DNA from 2 places in the Halobacillus sp. Cin3 genome. Region 2 is predicted to be linked to the other one. Evidence: a T-box and tRNA genes for the amino acid it is inferred to sense, from the RefSeq annotation. Region 2 holds a T-box; the other holds one or more tRNA genes.
What was found. A T-box is a leader RNA that pairs with one kind of tRNA and senses whether it is charged. The one in region 2 lies ahead of QMA39_RS07270 (valine--tRNA ligase), so its partner is inferred to be a tRNA-Val.
Positions count from the first base shown of each region.

Region 1 (7,399 bases), on a different contig from region 2:
CCTCATAGTGATCCAGAAACAATTGAAGCTTCATGTAATAGTACCGGGTTTCCTCCAATGAAACGGCTTCTCTGAAAGCATCCAGCAAATCATCGAATTCTTCATCTTTTTTCTTTTTCCCCATATCCTGCCTGCCGCACCTCCTGAAGAGATTTATTAAATGGAGCTGATTTCTATTTATTACCCATTATACAAGAATATGTAACGAACCACGTTAGAGAATCCAAATTTCTTCTAATAAAAAAAGAAATGGTACAGCCTCTCATTGACGAGAAACTGTACCATTTCAGCACGTGGGTTTGTATGATTCCGATTGGGCTCGAACCAACGACCTCCACCCTGTCAAGGTGGCGCTCTCCCAGCTGAGCTACGGAATCAAAATAATAGTGGGTCTTTCCTGGTGACAAGTAATAATATACTACGGAAAAATCGAAGTGTCAATATAGTGTGAAGAATTTTTTAACGGTTTGTAAATACGCAAAGGAAATGCCCCAATCCCTTATTTTACTATGTGATGCGGACAGCTGTTGATCGGTCTATGCCCTTTTCTTTTGCATACCTTCTCAAATCCCTGAAGGATTCTTAATACAGACACGCGTGCAGGACCGCAAACCAACAAAAAAATACCCATGTTATGCTGACCACCTCTCTTGGTTTTCACGAAGAGACATTCCGAAAATAATCAAAAACCTCTATGTTGTAGAACACGATATAGAGGTTTGCTGATGCATGGAACCTTCGTTCTTGTAGGTTTTAAAATTTCGTTCATAATAGAAAGAGAACGATTATACAGAAGGCAGGTTTTTCACATGAATAACAGCAAACGATGGATTGATTTGAGAGACAGTTTTCTTTTTCTTCCCGCCATTTACAGCGTGATTTCCATATTCAGCGTTGTGATTTCCATACTTCTTGATGAGTGGATTGTATCCAATTGGAAGGACGCCCTTCCCGATTTTCTCCTTACAGGCAGCTCAGTGGCTCAGACACTGTACGGATCGCTCGTAACTTCCATCTTAACGATGACAACCATCAGTTTTTCCACCATTATGGTTGTCCTTACAACCTATACCACTCAATTCTCTCCCAGGACACTGCAGGACTTTATGAAAAGCCGGATCACCCAGCACGTGTTGGGCGTTTTCTCCTTCGGCTTCATTTTTTCCCTGCTGCAGTTGTTCCTGCTTGGGAAGGATTCCGGATCCGGTTTAATCAGTCCGTTTCTAACCGTTTTCGTGTCTGTCGTCTGCCTTGCTTTCTTTATCATTTTCATCCACCACTCTTCCCGTTTCATTAAAGTGAACAATTTAATCGGAACCATTCGGAAGAGCACATCGGCATTGATCACCCGGACTTTTTCACAGAAAAATTATGACAGTTACACAGATTGGAACAAGGAAGATATTGAAAAACGAAAAAGCACAGACAAAGGAATCATTGCTACAGGGAAATCCGGATACGTACAAAGTGTCCACTACGCTTCCTTGATTCAATGGGCAGAGAACAATGACCTCTTAATGGAAACCGCTTTTTCCATGGGGGAGTATATACAGAAGGGTATGCCTTTGTTTTATTACTGGAGCACCTCGGATCAAGAGGATTCAAACTATGAAGAAGCCAGAAACTTTGTGGCCATCGGTAACGAGCGGGTCGACATACAGGATATCGAATTTTCCCTTCAAAAGCTTGTGGAAATAGCCGTCCGCGCTATTTCTCCGAGCCTTAATGACCCTCACACCGCTACCAACTGCATCAACCGGATCGGCTCCCTGCTGATTGAGCTCGCTGATGTGTATGAGCCGATCCGGTATTACCCGGACGAAGAAGGAAGTCTGCGTCTTATCGCAGAGCCCGTACCCTTCCGTGAATATTTGTATAAATGCTTCTATCAAATTCGGATTTACGGCCATCATGATGTGTCGGTCATGAACTCGGTGATGGAAGTACTGTACAAACTGGCATTTATACAAAAAGAGAAGGTGCAGGACGATGTGTGGCAGTTCGGCTGTTATATCATCAAGGCCGTCGATGTAGAGAATATGGACGAGCTTGATTTTGAGCGGTTTAACCATCAGGCACAGAAGCTGGCCGATGCGTGTGGTACAGCCATTTCCTTAAAAAGCAATGACGCTTCATAACCAGTGTGCCAAATAACAAAGAACCGTCCACATACCGGACGGTTCTTTGTTGTATTAATCGCTGCCGGATATAATCATATCGTCTTCCATCTCAGCAAGAAGGGTTGCAGGTGACACTTTATCACCTTTTTTAATATAAAGCTTTTTCAGGCTGCCGCTGATGCCCACCGCTACCTCTGACTCTGTCCCGTCCCGTTTAATAACAAAAAGGGGTTCCCATTCATAGACATACTCCCCGTTCTGGACGAGGATTTCGGTCACTTCTCCATAACACGGGGAAATGATTTTTTCCGGCCGCATGGTTCATTCCTCCTGTTCTTACCACGCCCGGTCCTGCCCAGGGCGTTTGAAACAGCATATGTGGGAGAAGAGGACAAGATGACCGGAAAATAAAAAGAAGTGACGCAGCCTCTCCCTGGATGAGAAACTGCGCCACTCCGGCACTTTGTATGATGATTCCGATTGGGCTCGAACCAACGACCTCCACCCTGTCAAGGTGGCGCTCTCCCAGCTGAGCTACGGAATCTTATGTAGAAATTTGTCGTTTTTTGCTGACAAAGATTAATATACTATGAATGACAATCGAAGTCAACATGATTCGACAAACTTTTTCAACAAGCCCACCTCCCCCCATGATTTGGGTTCTTGATCTGTTCCACTTTTTCAACAATTCTATGATAAAATAAGAAGTGCAACGTTTACATCGAATTTTAAGCGGGAATTTTTCATATACTTCCGTGCTGTAAGGAGGTGGTCTATTTATGGGTAGAGACGGATCCATGACCGAGTACACGATAAACAGTCAGTACTTAGACGAAGAAATGACCCTTCGTGTGTATACGCCGAACAACTTCTCTCCTCTATACAAGTACCATTTCTGTATCATGCAGGATGGAAACGATTATTACTCCATGGGGCGTGCCGCCACTCTGAGCGATAAGCTCCACAGGGAGGAACGTATGGAACGGACGATTTTCATTGGTATACATTACAAGGATAAATACGACCGCAGGGAGAAATACCATCCTGACGGCCCGAGACAGGGAGACTACGTCAGCTTCCTCATCCGGGAGGTCGTCCCATTTCTTGATGAACAGCTTCCCGGGTATAATATGGGAAGAGGCCGCACACTGGCCGGAGATTCCCTTGCCGGAACCCTTGCCTTAATGACAGCTGTTAAATTTCCGAATATTTTCGGAAATGTCATCATGCAGAGTCCTTATGTCGATGATCACGTCCTGGAAGTCGTCAACACGGGCCGGCAGCTTTCTTCATTAACCATCGATCACACCATCGGTCTGGAGGAAACGGACGTGGAGACGACAACTGGTGAGCGGATGGATTTTCTTGAACCAAACCGAAAGCTGAAGGATCTTCTACAGGAAAAACCGGTCTCCTATACGTACCATGAGCTGGATGGCGGTCATACTTGGGGATCCTGGCAGAAGGATTTTGAACGGGCTTTATTGAACATATTTAGTGGTGAATAAACGTTTTAAAATGGGACAATCAGGAGGTTAGTTCAATGAAATACGGAATAGCAGTGTTTCCATCAAAAAAAGTACAAGATGTAGCGAATTCTTACCGCAAGCGATATGACCCTCATTACGCGCTGATTCCTCCTCACATTACGATGAAAGAGGCGTTTGAAGCGGAGGAAGATCAGATTGAAAGTGAAATCATCCCGCAGCTGAGGGAAATTGCCAAGAACACAGAGCCATTCTCCTACGGGGTGTACAAGGTAAGCTCCTTCTCGCCCGTAACCAACACCATCTATCTGAAGATTGAACCATCCGATGAAATTTTTGATTTGAATGATAAACTTTACACTGGTGTACTGCCCGAAGAAAAAGATTTCGCCTTCGTTCCGCACATCACGATTGCTCAGAAGCTTTCAGACGAGGAATTTTCCGATGTATACGGCAGCCTCACCATGCTTAAATTCGATCTGCAGGATCAGGTCGATCGTTTCCAGCTTCTTTACCAACTTGAAAACGGCGCATGGAGTGTCTACGAGACATTCCGCCTTGGCAGAGGGTGAAGACTGTGGATATCCGTCAGGTCAGAAACAAACAACAGCTGGACGATGCCTACTCGGTGAGAAAAATCGTCTTTGTACAAGAACAGCAGGTACCTGAAGAACTTGAAATCGATGAGCATGATGAAGCGTCCCTTCACTTCACCGGTTATGAGAACGATGAACCGGTAGCCGCAGCCCGTCTCCGGTTTGTCCACGGATACGGGAAGCTCGAGCGCATCTGTGTCCTGAAGGAGAAACGAGGCCACTCCTACGGCAGACAGATGATTGAAAAGCTGGAAGCAGCCGTGCGTGACTATGGGTATGATAAAGCGAAACTCAATGCTCAAACACAAGCCGAAACCTTTTATGGGGCCCTCGGTTATGTCACGATTTCAGACAAATTCATGGATGCCGGCATCCCGCATGTCACGATGATCAAAGAATTGAATAAATAACCGGCTCCCGCCTATGGAAAGGCGGGAGTTTTTCGTTTATATTCCACCCCTTTTGTCTACAATGAAGCATAGAAGATCGAAAAAAAAGGATCGTGACGCTTCCATGGAATATATACAAATTACGGTGGAAACTCTTTTCGGGTTTGCCGCGCTGTTTGTGATGACTAAGGTACTGGGAAAATCCCAGATTACTCAAATTACAGCTTTTGATTTCATCTCCGCACTTGTACTTGGAGAGCTAGTGGGAAATGCCCTTTACGATCCTGACGTCGGTATTCTCGACATCGGTTTTGCCATTATATTATGGAGCGTCCTCATTTACACAACAGAGATGATCACAGAAAAGTTTAAAGGATCCCGGCAGCTTCTTGAAGGAAGCCCATCCCTCGTGATTTATCAGGGAAAGATTGACCGCGAGCAGCTCAAAAAAAATAAGCTGGATATCAACCAGCTTCAACATCTCCTCCGCTCCAAGGACGTCTTCTCAATCAGGGATGTGCAGTATGCTGTTTTGGAAACGGATGGAACCATTTCTGTGTTGAAAAACTCCCATTCGCAAAATGTCAGCCGAAGCGATTTGAACCTCCCTCCCCTTCCCGTCCCGCTTCCCCGCACCATCATCAGCGACGGGGAAGTCATCTGGGATAACCTGAAGGAAGCCGGGCTTGATGAGAAATGGCTGCATCATCAGCTGAAAGCCCAGGATTACGAGACGCCAGAGGAAGTGTTGTATGCAGAGTTCCAGGATGGTGACCAAACATTGTTTGTCATCGGCTTATAGCGGAAAATACCCACTTATGATCAACCAGACGATCTTGAATCACTTCTGCTTTTTTCAAGGTTACGGCATAAGCAGTCACAGCCGTCCGATATAAGAGCCACTGCCCGAGCGCAGGCGCCTGCACATCCCACTTCGTACAGAGAATAGAAATCAGCTCTTCGTGCGTCACCTCTCCTCCTGCTTCCACTGCCGACTGGACAGCATCGAGGATACGTTGATGATAGACGATATTCTGACGGATCGTTTCAGAGGGATCCGTTTCAAATGACCCGTGGCCGGGCACTGTCCCGGCAGACGGTATAGCCAGAAGACGCTCCAAACTGTGGATGGCTTCTCCGGCATCCACCAGAAACGGGATCCGGTGCTTCTGGAGCGTCTCCAGACTGAAATAACTATCCGCGGCATACAGGATATCCCCCGCTTTCAATGCAAGCTGGTGATGACTATGGCCCGGGAGTAGAAAAAGCTCGGCTGTGATATCGCCGAAATCGACTTGTCCCTCATCGACAACCCTGTCAATCCGGACAGGAGGGCCTTCAAGAAACTTATTACGGAGTTCATTAAGCGGAGCCACCCCGTTAAACAGATAGACCGGCTCCAGCGATGGATTGGAAAGGACCGACTCTTCCAAAACGGGGGCAGATGTATGAACGTCATAGGCATTCTGTACATAGGAAGCTCCGCCATAATGATCCGCATGGGCATGAGTGATAAATAGGTGGGTGAGAGGAAGCTGCCGTTTTTCCAGTTCCTTCAGCACTTTTTTAACCGATGACCGGTCGATACCTGAATCAATCAGCAGCCCTGTACTGCCTTTATGAATGTAGCCGATATTTACGGAAGAATGATCATAGAAGCACCAATCATTGATTTGTTTGAACGTCATCGTTACAGCCCCTTCAAGCGTTTCTATACAGTTTCGCTGAAGTAGCTGCCTTTTCCTGTTACAGCAGCATAGGTTTTCCCGTCGATGTTCTGATGCGTGGAAGATGCCTGCCTATGATTTTCAGCCTCTGCCGCATGGAATCCAGGCGTGGTGATAAACGGGCTGTTTTTCTGATAGACAAGGCGGTCCTCTTCTCTCTGCTGCCGACCGGGTCGTTTCGTATCGAGGCTTGCCTTGAAAATTTTATCCACAGCAAAGGACTGCTGGTGCTGATTCACAACTCTTGTCTGGTAATCCTGATACTGGTAATGATTCACAGGCAGAATATATCCCATCTGGAACGCCTCCTTTATCTTCCATTACCCCAAAAACACCGAATTGAACCAGGCCTATCCTTCAAAAAACTTCTCCATCTTCCCTGCATATTTGTTTAGAAATTTTTCTACATCAGTCATCTGTTTGGTAAACCTTTTCTCCCAAGCTCCAAAATCCTTTTCCCACTGCTGGAATTTCTTGTCCGGCTGTTTGATAATGCCTTTATATTTCGACGTTTCCACATCAATTTCCTGCAGGACTTCAAGCAGGGTCTTTTCCTTCTTTTTTTCCTCTTTCCCTGTCACAGGCGGTCTGTCCATGCATACAAAACCGACTGCAGACCTGCAAGAGCAAAGACAAAGACGAGCCACTCCCCGTAAGGAACCGCCAGATAAAATACGACCATAATGATGGAGGACCAGACACCGACACACCACTGACAGCTCAAACCTTCACCGATAAAACCTTTAGGCTCGACCCACTCTTCTTCCACCCCTTGATCGTTCGTAACCAGCTTCACATTGAAAAACGGACGCCTCATCCACTCCATAATGTAATCACGCACAATTAGGCGGGTCAGACGGAAACTCGCCAGGGCAAGCAGCAAAAATTCTGCGATGGATAACATTTGATATCCCATCCTTTCTAAAGAAGAAAAAAGCCACTACATACATCGTAGTGGCTGCTTACTCAGTTTAGAACCAGCGGAATCCTCCACGACGGTCGGAAGACTCATCATCATGGCGCTTTCTAGAACTTGAACTGCTTTCGTCCGCCCCGGCTTCTCTGCGTTTCCTTCCGAAA
Region 1 is NZ_CAMZMV010000005.1:206,873-214,271, reverse strand. Features, by position in the region: gene QMA39_RS16465 (hypothetical protein) at 1-124, opposite strand, end outside; tRNA gene QMA39_RS16460 (tRNA-Val) at 305-377, opposite strand; gene QMA39_RS16455 (DUF2254 domain-containing protein) at 810-2,138, shown strand; gene QMA39_RS16450 (biotin/lipoyl-containing protein) at 2,193-2,438, opposite strand; tRNA gene QMA39_RS16445 (tRNA-Val) at 2,592-2,664, opposite strand; gene QMA39_RS16440 (alpha/beta hydrolase-fold protein) at 2,900-3,628, shown strand; gene QMA39_RS16435 (YjcG family protein) at 3,664-4,179, shown strand; gene QMA39_RS16430 (GNAT family N-acetyltransferase) at 4,185-4,613, shown strand; gene QMA39_RS16425 (DUF421 domain-containing protein) at 4,717-5,394, shown strand; gene QMA39_RS16420 (MBL fold metallo-hydrolase) at 5,381-6,280, opposite strand; gene QMA39_RS16415 (hypothetical protein) at 6,304-6,615, opposite strand; gene QMA39_RS16410 (hypothetical protein) at 6,670-6,900, opposite strand; gene QMA39_RS16405 (DUF1360 domain-containing protein) at 6,897-7,223, opposite strand; gene QMA39_RS16400 (hypothetical protein) at 7,291-7,399, opposite strand, start outside.
Region 1: it encodes a tRNA-Val, which carries the amino acid that the T-box ahead of QMA39_RS07270 (valine--tRNA ligase) is inferred to sense. The anticodon was not compared.

Region 2 (8,529 bases):
TCCCTTTGGCGAGCGTGTAGGAAGCGAGAGGAATTAAATCTCTGGCCTGCAGCGTCGTCGAACAAACCGGGCAGGCAGATCTTGATGTGATAAATGGAGCGTTTTGAGGCAGTCTCACCCCAACCACATGAAAGAAAGAACCTAATATGGTTCCAGTGAGGAAAAAGTAGAAAGAGAAAAGGATATACATACGCGGATCTCCTTTTTCAGAAATGAATAGCCGGTGTAAAAGGAGAGAAGGGAGTTTAATCAGGCGGTGGGTTCAAAAGCAGAGGATCATAAAAATTATAGCCCACATCTCCGGTTTTGTCTCAAAAAAATAAAAAGCCAGTCCAATAAAAATTTATTGGACTGGCTGCATCAAATCTTTATATCCCGCAACTCTGTTTCTCCCTCTTTGTTTCGCTCCGACGTACATCGCCCTGTCCGCCTGACGAATCAAGTCGAGGGGTTCCTCACACGGGTCAGGATAGGAGGCCGCACCGATGCTTGCAGTGACTTGCACGGAAACAGGCCCCTCTTGTTTCAGAATATGTTCAACTACGGTAAACGGATCCTCCGTAATGACGCCCTGGATATGAAGGGCGAAAGCAAGAGCCGCTTGTTCGTCGAATCCCGGCAGAAGAAAAACAAATTCTTCTCCTCCGTAACGGGCCAGTGTCATGTCCTCCCCGGCTGCTTCCTTTAAACGACCGGCGAGTTCAATCAAAATTTCGTTTCCGCTTTCGTGCCCATACGTGTCGTTCACCTTTTTGAAGTGATCAATATCCAGGAGGATCAGCGAAACCGGTTCCCGTTCATCTTCCTCATGCTTTAGGAACGACTGCTTCATAAAATCATCGAAATAGCGGTAATTGTAAACGCCTGTCAGCGCACAGCGCTCACTTTCCTCTTTCGTTTTCTCATAGTGACGCGCATTTTCAATGGCTACACCGAGATAGTTGGCCAAAATGGACAATATGAGGAGCTGAAACTGCAAAAACGCCCGTTTTTGGTTCGAGTATACCGTAATCACACCAACCGTCTCATTATTCCGGACGACCGGGACGGATAAGACACTTTCCGAAGCGTCCGGTATATAAGGACTTTCCAACGGTCTCCATTCTGTCCGTTTTTTGTAGTAGGCCCCTTTTCCAGCCTGGAGCGTATGACCACTCACACTCTCCCCTTTTTGTAAGGTAATCGGCGGAAACTCCAACGTTCCCGACCGGTCGAAAAAACGGATCAGTTTCAAACGGCCGCTTTCCTTCACATCAAACACATACAAATGATCCAGCGGAAGAAGGTCCGACATGTGATCGACGAATATGTTCAGCACCTCTGTCACGCTTAGCTCGCCTGTCAATTCATGGCCGATCCGGCTCGCCCGCTTCAAATACTCATTCACCTGACTGCTGTTATGGTACATCATCATCATGCCTGATATGAACACAAAAGGAATACCAACAAAGAAAATCCCACTGATTCCAAATGGGAGAAAGACGACGAACAGGACAAAACCGATCGGCAGCACCAGCCCCGCTGTCATCACATCCCATAACAAACCTTGATCCAGCCATTTGAACGGCCGTTTATACAGCCATTTGGAGATGGCCGATAGAAAAAGCTGGTTCAACACAATCTGGGAGACAGCATAGGAAACGATAGGAAAAAGATCACGAAATTCATCCACAGCCTCAGGACCATGTCCGCCCCCGAGTCCTTCATAAAGGAGCGCGGAAAAAACAGAGATCATCAGAAACATAAGCTGGTTGATGGGGATTCTGTACATCGTATGCCTGCTCAACCTTACTTTGATGAGCAGGGCACCTAAGGCAATTTGAGAAATGACTATTTCTGCAAACAGTCCGTAATGGAGAAATACGGCGAAAGCCACTCCCTGTGAAAAAAACACCGGGTGGTCTCCGATCCGCAGTGGAAACAGAGCTACAATGACCGTAAGCAGCGCAAATATCACCAGGTTGATCCAGCTTCCGGAAATCGCCGGCGTTTCCAAGTTGTAAATCAGTACAAGACCCAGGGGCCAGATGACCGCCCAGACCAGCCAGACACCAATAATTTTTTCTTTGGACATCGTATCACCTCTGCCTGTAAACGCCGTTCATTATAGTATATTTTACCATAAAACATTGAAAAATTTTCTATAAATTCCCACTTTCACAAGCATTACTTAAGAAATGACCGGACTATAGAGATAAAATAAAGTGAACCGGAGACGACAATAACGTCCTCCCCACCCGCTTCTGTCATTGCTTCACGGACCGCCTGCTTATAATCAGCAAAAGCCTCGGTATGGGGCACAGGGGAAAGTTCCTTCAAAGCCTCTGAAGATAATGCTCTTGGAAAATCAAAGGTGGTGACATAGAGGTGATCTGACACTTCCTTCAGCTTCCCCAACATTTTTTCCACCGGTTTATCTTCCAAAGCTGCATAAACCAACAGAATGCGACGGTCTGAGTAGTGGCGCTTCACTGTTTCCACAAGAGCATCGGTGCCTTCTTCATTATGCGCCCCGTCCACGATCGTCAACGGCCGGCGACGGAGCGTTTCAAATCTTGCCGGCCAGAACGTTTTCTCAATGGCTTTTCCATACTGTTCTGTTTCCAAAGGCACGCCCTGCTCTCTTAGCACCTCCGCTGCCTGGATCGCAAGCGAAGCATTGGTCACCTGATGGGGCCCTAGCAGCGAGCTTTTCCAAACAGGAGAGGTGAAGGTTGGACTGATGAAACGGAAGGTTTCCCTGCCTTCTCCACTTGCCAGGTGATCCGCGTGAAATTCCTTCCCGTATCCATACATACGGGCTCCACACTCTTCCGCTTTTGCGGCAATGACATCAACCGCTGCCTGCTGGGAGGCACCGGTGACAAGGGGGACTCCCTGCTTGATGATCCCGGCTTTTTCGCCGGCGATCTCACTGATTGTAGAGCCGAGGATGTTCATATGATCATGACCGACGTTCGTGATAACACTCAACACAGGATGAATGATATTTGTAGAGTCATACGTACCGCCAAGCCCTGTTTCCATCAGGACAAAATCCAGGTCCAACTGTGAAAAGTGCAAAAGAGCCGCAGCCGTAATCACTTCAAATTCCGTCGGTTCTCCGAGCGAGGTCTGCTTCAGTTCCTCCGACAATGGACGAATCTGCCCGACAGTCTCTGCAAGCTCACGGTCCGAAATCGGACGGCCATTCACACTGATCCGCTCATTGAACGTTTCAATATACGGAGAGGTAAAAGTACCTACCGATTGACCCTGCCCCTGCAGGATATGCCTTAAAAACGAAACCGTGGATCCCTTGCCGTTCGTGCCTGCTATATGAACGGCGGTTATCTTCTGTTCTGGATGATCCAGACGCTTCATCATCCATTCCATCCTTTTCAAGCCCGGTTTGATTTTGAATTTTTCCCTTGCGTGTATCCATTGAACCGCTTCTTCGTAATTCATAGGTCTTCCCTCTCTTTAAAAAGAGGAGAGTATTCCGTAGAATACCCTCCTTCTCCTCTTATGCTTTCAGTTCTTTAATACGTGCTTCCACTTTCGTACGTTTATCGAGATAATCGGTTTCTTTCTTCCGCTCTTCCTCAACAACGTGCTCAGGGGCTTTACTTACGAAGCCTTCATTGGAAAGCTTCTTCTGCACACGAGTCACTTCCTGATCCCATTTCTTCCATTCGTTCTCCAGACGCTTGATTTCGTCTTCGATATTGATCAGGCCTGCCAGCGGCAGATAAAGTTCAGCGCCTGTAACAACGGCGGACATCGCTTTTTCAGGGGCCTGCAGATCGGTGGCGATCGTCAGTTCACTCGGGTTGCAGAACCTCTCTACATAGGAGCGGTTCTTCTCGAGCTCCTGAACAACATCCTCATCCTTCGCCTGAATGAGCAGCTGGATCTGCTTGGACATTGGTGTATCCACTTCCGCACGGATGTTACGAACGGAACGGATGATGGAAACGAGACGATCCATTTCCGCAACCGCCTGTTCATTATGGAAATCTTCTCTTACGGCAGGCCATGATGCCTGGGTAATGGATTCCCCTTCATGAGGAAGGTGCTGCCAGATTTCCTCTGTAATGAACGGCATGAATGGATGAAGCATTCTCATGGTCTGATCCAGTGTATAAGCCAGAATCGAACGCGTAGTATGAATGCGCTGCTCATCTTCTCCGTACAATGGAAGTTTGGCCATTTCAATATACCAGTCACAGAAATCATCCCAGATGAAGTTATACAAGTGACGTCCGGCTTCCCCGAATTCGTATTTATCAATGTTGGTCGTCACCTGCTCGATCGTCTGGTTGAGTCGTGTAAGAATCCATTGATCCGCAACGGATTTTTCTCCGGATAGATCGATATCCTCAAATTCCAACCCGCCCATGTTCATCAGAGCAAAACGGGAGGCATTCCAGATCTTGTTTGCGAAGTTCCATGTCGACTCCACCTTTTCCCAGTGGAATCGCAGGTCCTGGCCTGGTGATGAGCCGGTGGACAGGAAGTAACGGAGTGAGTCCGCCCCGTATTTCTCTATGACATCCATAGGATCGACACCGTTTCCTAAGGATTTACTCATTTTACGGCCGTCAGCATCACGGACAAGCCCGTGGATGAGAACGTCGTTAAACGGACGTTCACCAGTGAATTCAAGCGATTGGAAAATCATTCGGCTCACCCAGAAACCGATGATGTCATAGCCGGTTACGAGAACGTTGGTCGGGAAGTAGCGCTGGTAGTCACTGCTGTCTTCATCCGGCCAGCCCATCGTTGAAAACGGCCAGAGGGCGGAAGAGAACCACGTATCCAGGACATCATCATCCTGCTTCCAGTTCTCCGGGTCCTTCGGCGCTTCCTTGCCTACATGGATTTCACCGGTCTCTTTATGGTACCAGGCCGGAATGCGATGGCCCCACCACAGCTGTCTGGAAATACACCAGTCACGGGTGTTCTCCATCCAATGCAGATATGGTTTTTCAAAACGGTCCGGAACAAACTGAACGGCTTCCTCTCCTTTTTGAAGGTCAACGGAGGCATCCGCCAGCGGCTTCATATCAACAAACCACTGTGTGGAAAGATAGGGCTCGACTACAGCGCCGCTTCTTTCGGAGTGACCGACGGAATGCATATGATCTTCTATTTCAAACAGGACGCCCTGCTCCTGAAGATCTTTGACAATCTGCTTGCGGCATTCAAAACGATCCATACCTTTGTACGCCCCGGCATTTTCATTCATCGTACCGTCTTCATTCATGACGAGCACACGCTCAAGGCTGTGGCGGTTCCCGATTTCAAAGTCATTCGGATCGTGAGCCGGCGTAATCTTCACAGCACCTGAACCAAATTCCATGTCGACGTAGTCATCAGCGACAATTTCAATTTCTCTTCCCACAATAGGAAGAACCGCTTTTTTACCGATCAGATGCTTGTAGCGCTCATCTTCCGGGTGAACCGCAATGGCGGTATCCCCAAGCATCGTCTCTGGACGGGTCGTAGCAATTTCTATGGATCCTTCTTCATCCTTCAGCGGGTAGCGCATATGATAAAACGCTCCCTGGACATCCTTGTACTCCACTTCAATGTCCGACAAAGCCGTCTGTGTAGCCGGATCCCAGTTGATGATGTATTCCCCTCGGTAAATCAAGCCTTTTTCATATAAAGTAACGAATACTTCCTTAACAGCATCTGAAAGACCTTCATCAAGCGTAAACCGTTCGCGGGAATAATCAAGGCCGAGGCCGAGCTTTTCCCACTGCGCGCGGATGAACTTCGCATATTCATGCTTCCATTCCCATGCTTTATCAAGGAATTTCTCACGGCCGAGGTCGTGACGGGAAACCCCCTGTTCACGAAGTTTGGCATCCACCTTCGCCTGTGTAGCGATACCGGCATGGTCCATCCCGGGCAGCCACAGGACATCATAGCCCTGCATCCGCTTCACACGGGATAAAATATCCTGCAGGGTCGTATCCCATGCGTGGCCGAGGTGAAGCTTTCCTGTAACGTTCGGCGGGGGAATAACGATGGTATACGGTTCTTTGTCCGTATCACCTTCCGCTTCAAAAAATTTCCCATCCACCCAGTACTGGTACCGGTCCTTTTCGACAGCGGCCGGATCATATTTGGTTGGCATTGAAAGATCCTGTTCACTCATTCTGATCTTCCTCCTTTAATTGATATCAGTCATTACACTCTGCAAGGGGTTTACCAGGCGAGAAAATAAAAAAACCCTTTCATCCAGTAAAAGGACGAAAGGGTTTGATTTCCGTGGTACCACCTTATTTCACAGGAGAGACTCCTGCACACTCACAATCATAACGGCTTCGAACCGGCTTCTCCTACTCATGTTCAAAGAAGCTGCATCAAGGGCGACTTTCATAATCAGGGTTCATGGAAAACTTCCACCATTTGTTTTCCTCTCTGAAAGAAATGATTACGTACTACTCCCTATCTAAGCATTTCACGTATAAAGACTATATTACATATTGTATATAGAACATACGTCTTTAGTCAACTGTCTGACAAAAAATATGCAGAAGCCCGCAGACAGGGCCTGCGGGCTTCTGGATTTAAGAAACGAGGTGAACAGATGAGCCGAATGTACCGCTACCGGCTGCCTCCATGGTGTAAGACGTGGTTGATTGTCATTGAAACCTCTCTGCTTCCGATTGTGATTTTCCAGGCTTTACGTACCATTTTCTGGCCGACGACCTTCGATATTTTCCTTCTTGGACTCGTCATCGGTCTGTGGCTGGCTTTTAAATACAAATGGATTTAATCAGGAATATACACAATCTGTCCAGGGGCTACATCCTCATCACAGCTGTTCACACGCTCCAGCTGTCTGACCGGAACATCATACTTCTCAGCAATGGATGTCAAGGTCTCCTCCCCCTGGGCAATATACATTTTCATCCGAGTATACGTATCCTCACGGTTCGGGAACAAGTGCTTGAAAATTTGTTTGATGCCATCCATCCCACCAGGGGCCGCCTCAGATTCACTGGACTCTGAGGATTCCTCCACACTGACCTCTCCCCAGTCTGACGTACTATCGGAGGAAGGCTGGATGTCATGGACAGCTTCCTGCTCTGTTCCGAAAAATTCAGGAAAGCTTTGTGATTTCTTGTAAAACCAGCGTCCGTCATCCTCCTGCTCCTGTTCTTCCTGTTCCTGTCCGTTCATCCGGAATACAGGGGCTTCTTTTTCGGGGACCGCCCGCTCCGCTTCCGGCGTTTCCTCCTTGAAGTTGACAGGTCCCGCCTGGACAGGCTCATCGAACGCATCATCATTGGCCGCTTCATTCCGGGCTTCCTCGACTCCGTTAATCGTGATTTGTGCGTGAAGGCGGAGCTGACGGTCAGCCGGCAGTTCATAATCAAACGTCTCAATATCAATCAGCACATCATCCAAATTGGAAACACGCTCCAACGGGACCCGTATTTCTACTGGAAAAGCGTGGGAAAAGACGTAGACACCATCCTCCTGCGCTTCGACGCTGTCCATCACCCTTGCTCCCGAAGCTCCCGATGGCTCCGCTTCGGATTGAGGACCCGTCGGAATATATTCACCGCCGAGATCAACGGTCCCCTTCAGGCAGACTTCATCTCCGCGGTCTTCAATCGTAATATCTGGCTCCAAAGAAATACCAATCAGCTCTCTTACACCCTGTCCTTCCTGAAACCATATCGATTCATCCAGATAAAAGGAAAATACATTTTGTTTATTCGGCAATCCAGAGTCCCTCCCTAAGGTATTCCTGTTCTCTACTAACACCTTATGCGGAAGATATCGTTATATACATGAATGGGAGGAATCGCCGTAAAACATCCTGCTACCCACCGGTCTTCTTTCAAAAGAAAACAGGCAGCCGATGATAACGGCTGCCTGTTTCTAAAAGGGGTGTTTATTTAAGTGTTGAAAATACTTTGTTGACCGCCTCAATCGTTTGTTCAATGTCTGCTTCCGTGTGCTTCACGGAAAGGAACATCCCTTCAAATTGGGAAGGTGGAAGATAGACACCTTCCTGAATCATACCCTGATAGTATCTCTTAAACATGTCCAGGTCAGATTGGTTGGCCGTTTCAAAGTTATAGACAGGTTCGTTGGTAAAGAAGAAACCGACCATGGAACCTGCGCGGTTAACAGTAAGTGGAATGTCATAGGTTTCGGCCGCCTTTTTATAACCTTCAATCAGCTGATCCACACGTTCACTGATGGAAGCATAGGCTTCCTCTGTCATCGCCGATATCGTCTGGTACCCGGCCGTCATGGCAAGCGGATTTCCTGATAACGTCCCTGCCTGGTAGATATCACCAACCGGCGCGACACGTTCCATGATTTCACGCTTCCCACCATAGGCACCGACAGGAAGTCCGCCGCCGATTACCTTACCAAGACAGGTCATATCCGGAGTGACACCGAAATGGCCCTGAGCACTGTGATAGCCGACACGGAAGCCCGTCATAACTTCATCAAAGATCAGAACCGTGCCATTGTCTTCGGTCAGCTGGCGAAGCTCCTGGAGAAAGCTTT
Region 2 is NZ_CAMZMV010000001.1:1,344,665-1,353,193, forward strand. Features, by position in the region: gene QMA39_RS07255 (A24 family peptidase) at 1-190, opposite strand, end outside; gene QMA39_RS07260 (sensor domain-containing diguanylate cyclase) at 344-2,074, opposite strand; gene QMA39_RS07265 (folylpolyglutamate synthase/dihydrofolate synthase family protein) at 2,167-3,447, opposite strand; gene QMA39_RS07270 (valine--tRNA ligase) at 3,506-6,148, opposite strand; T-box leader at 6,236-6,457, opposite strand; gene QMA39_RS07275 (hypothetical protein) at 6,584-6,772, shown strand; gene QMA39_RS07280 (LysM peptidoglycan-binding domain-containing protein) at 6,769-7,728, opposite strand; gene hemL (glutamate-1-semialdehyde 2,1-aminomutase) at 7,901-8,529, opposite strand, start outside.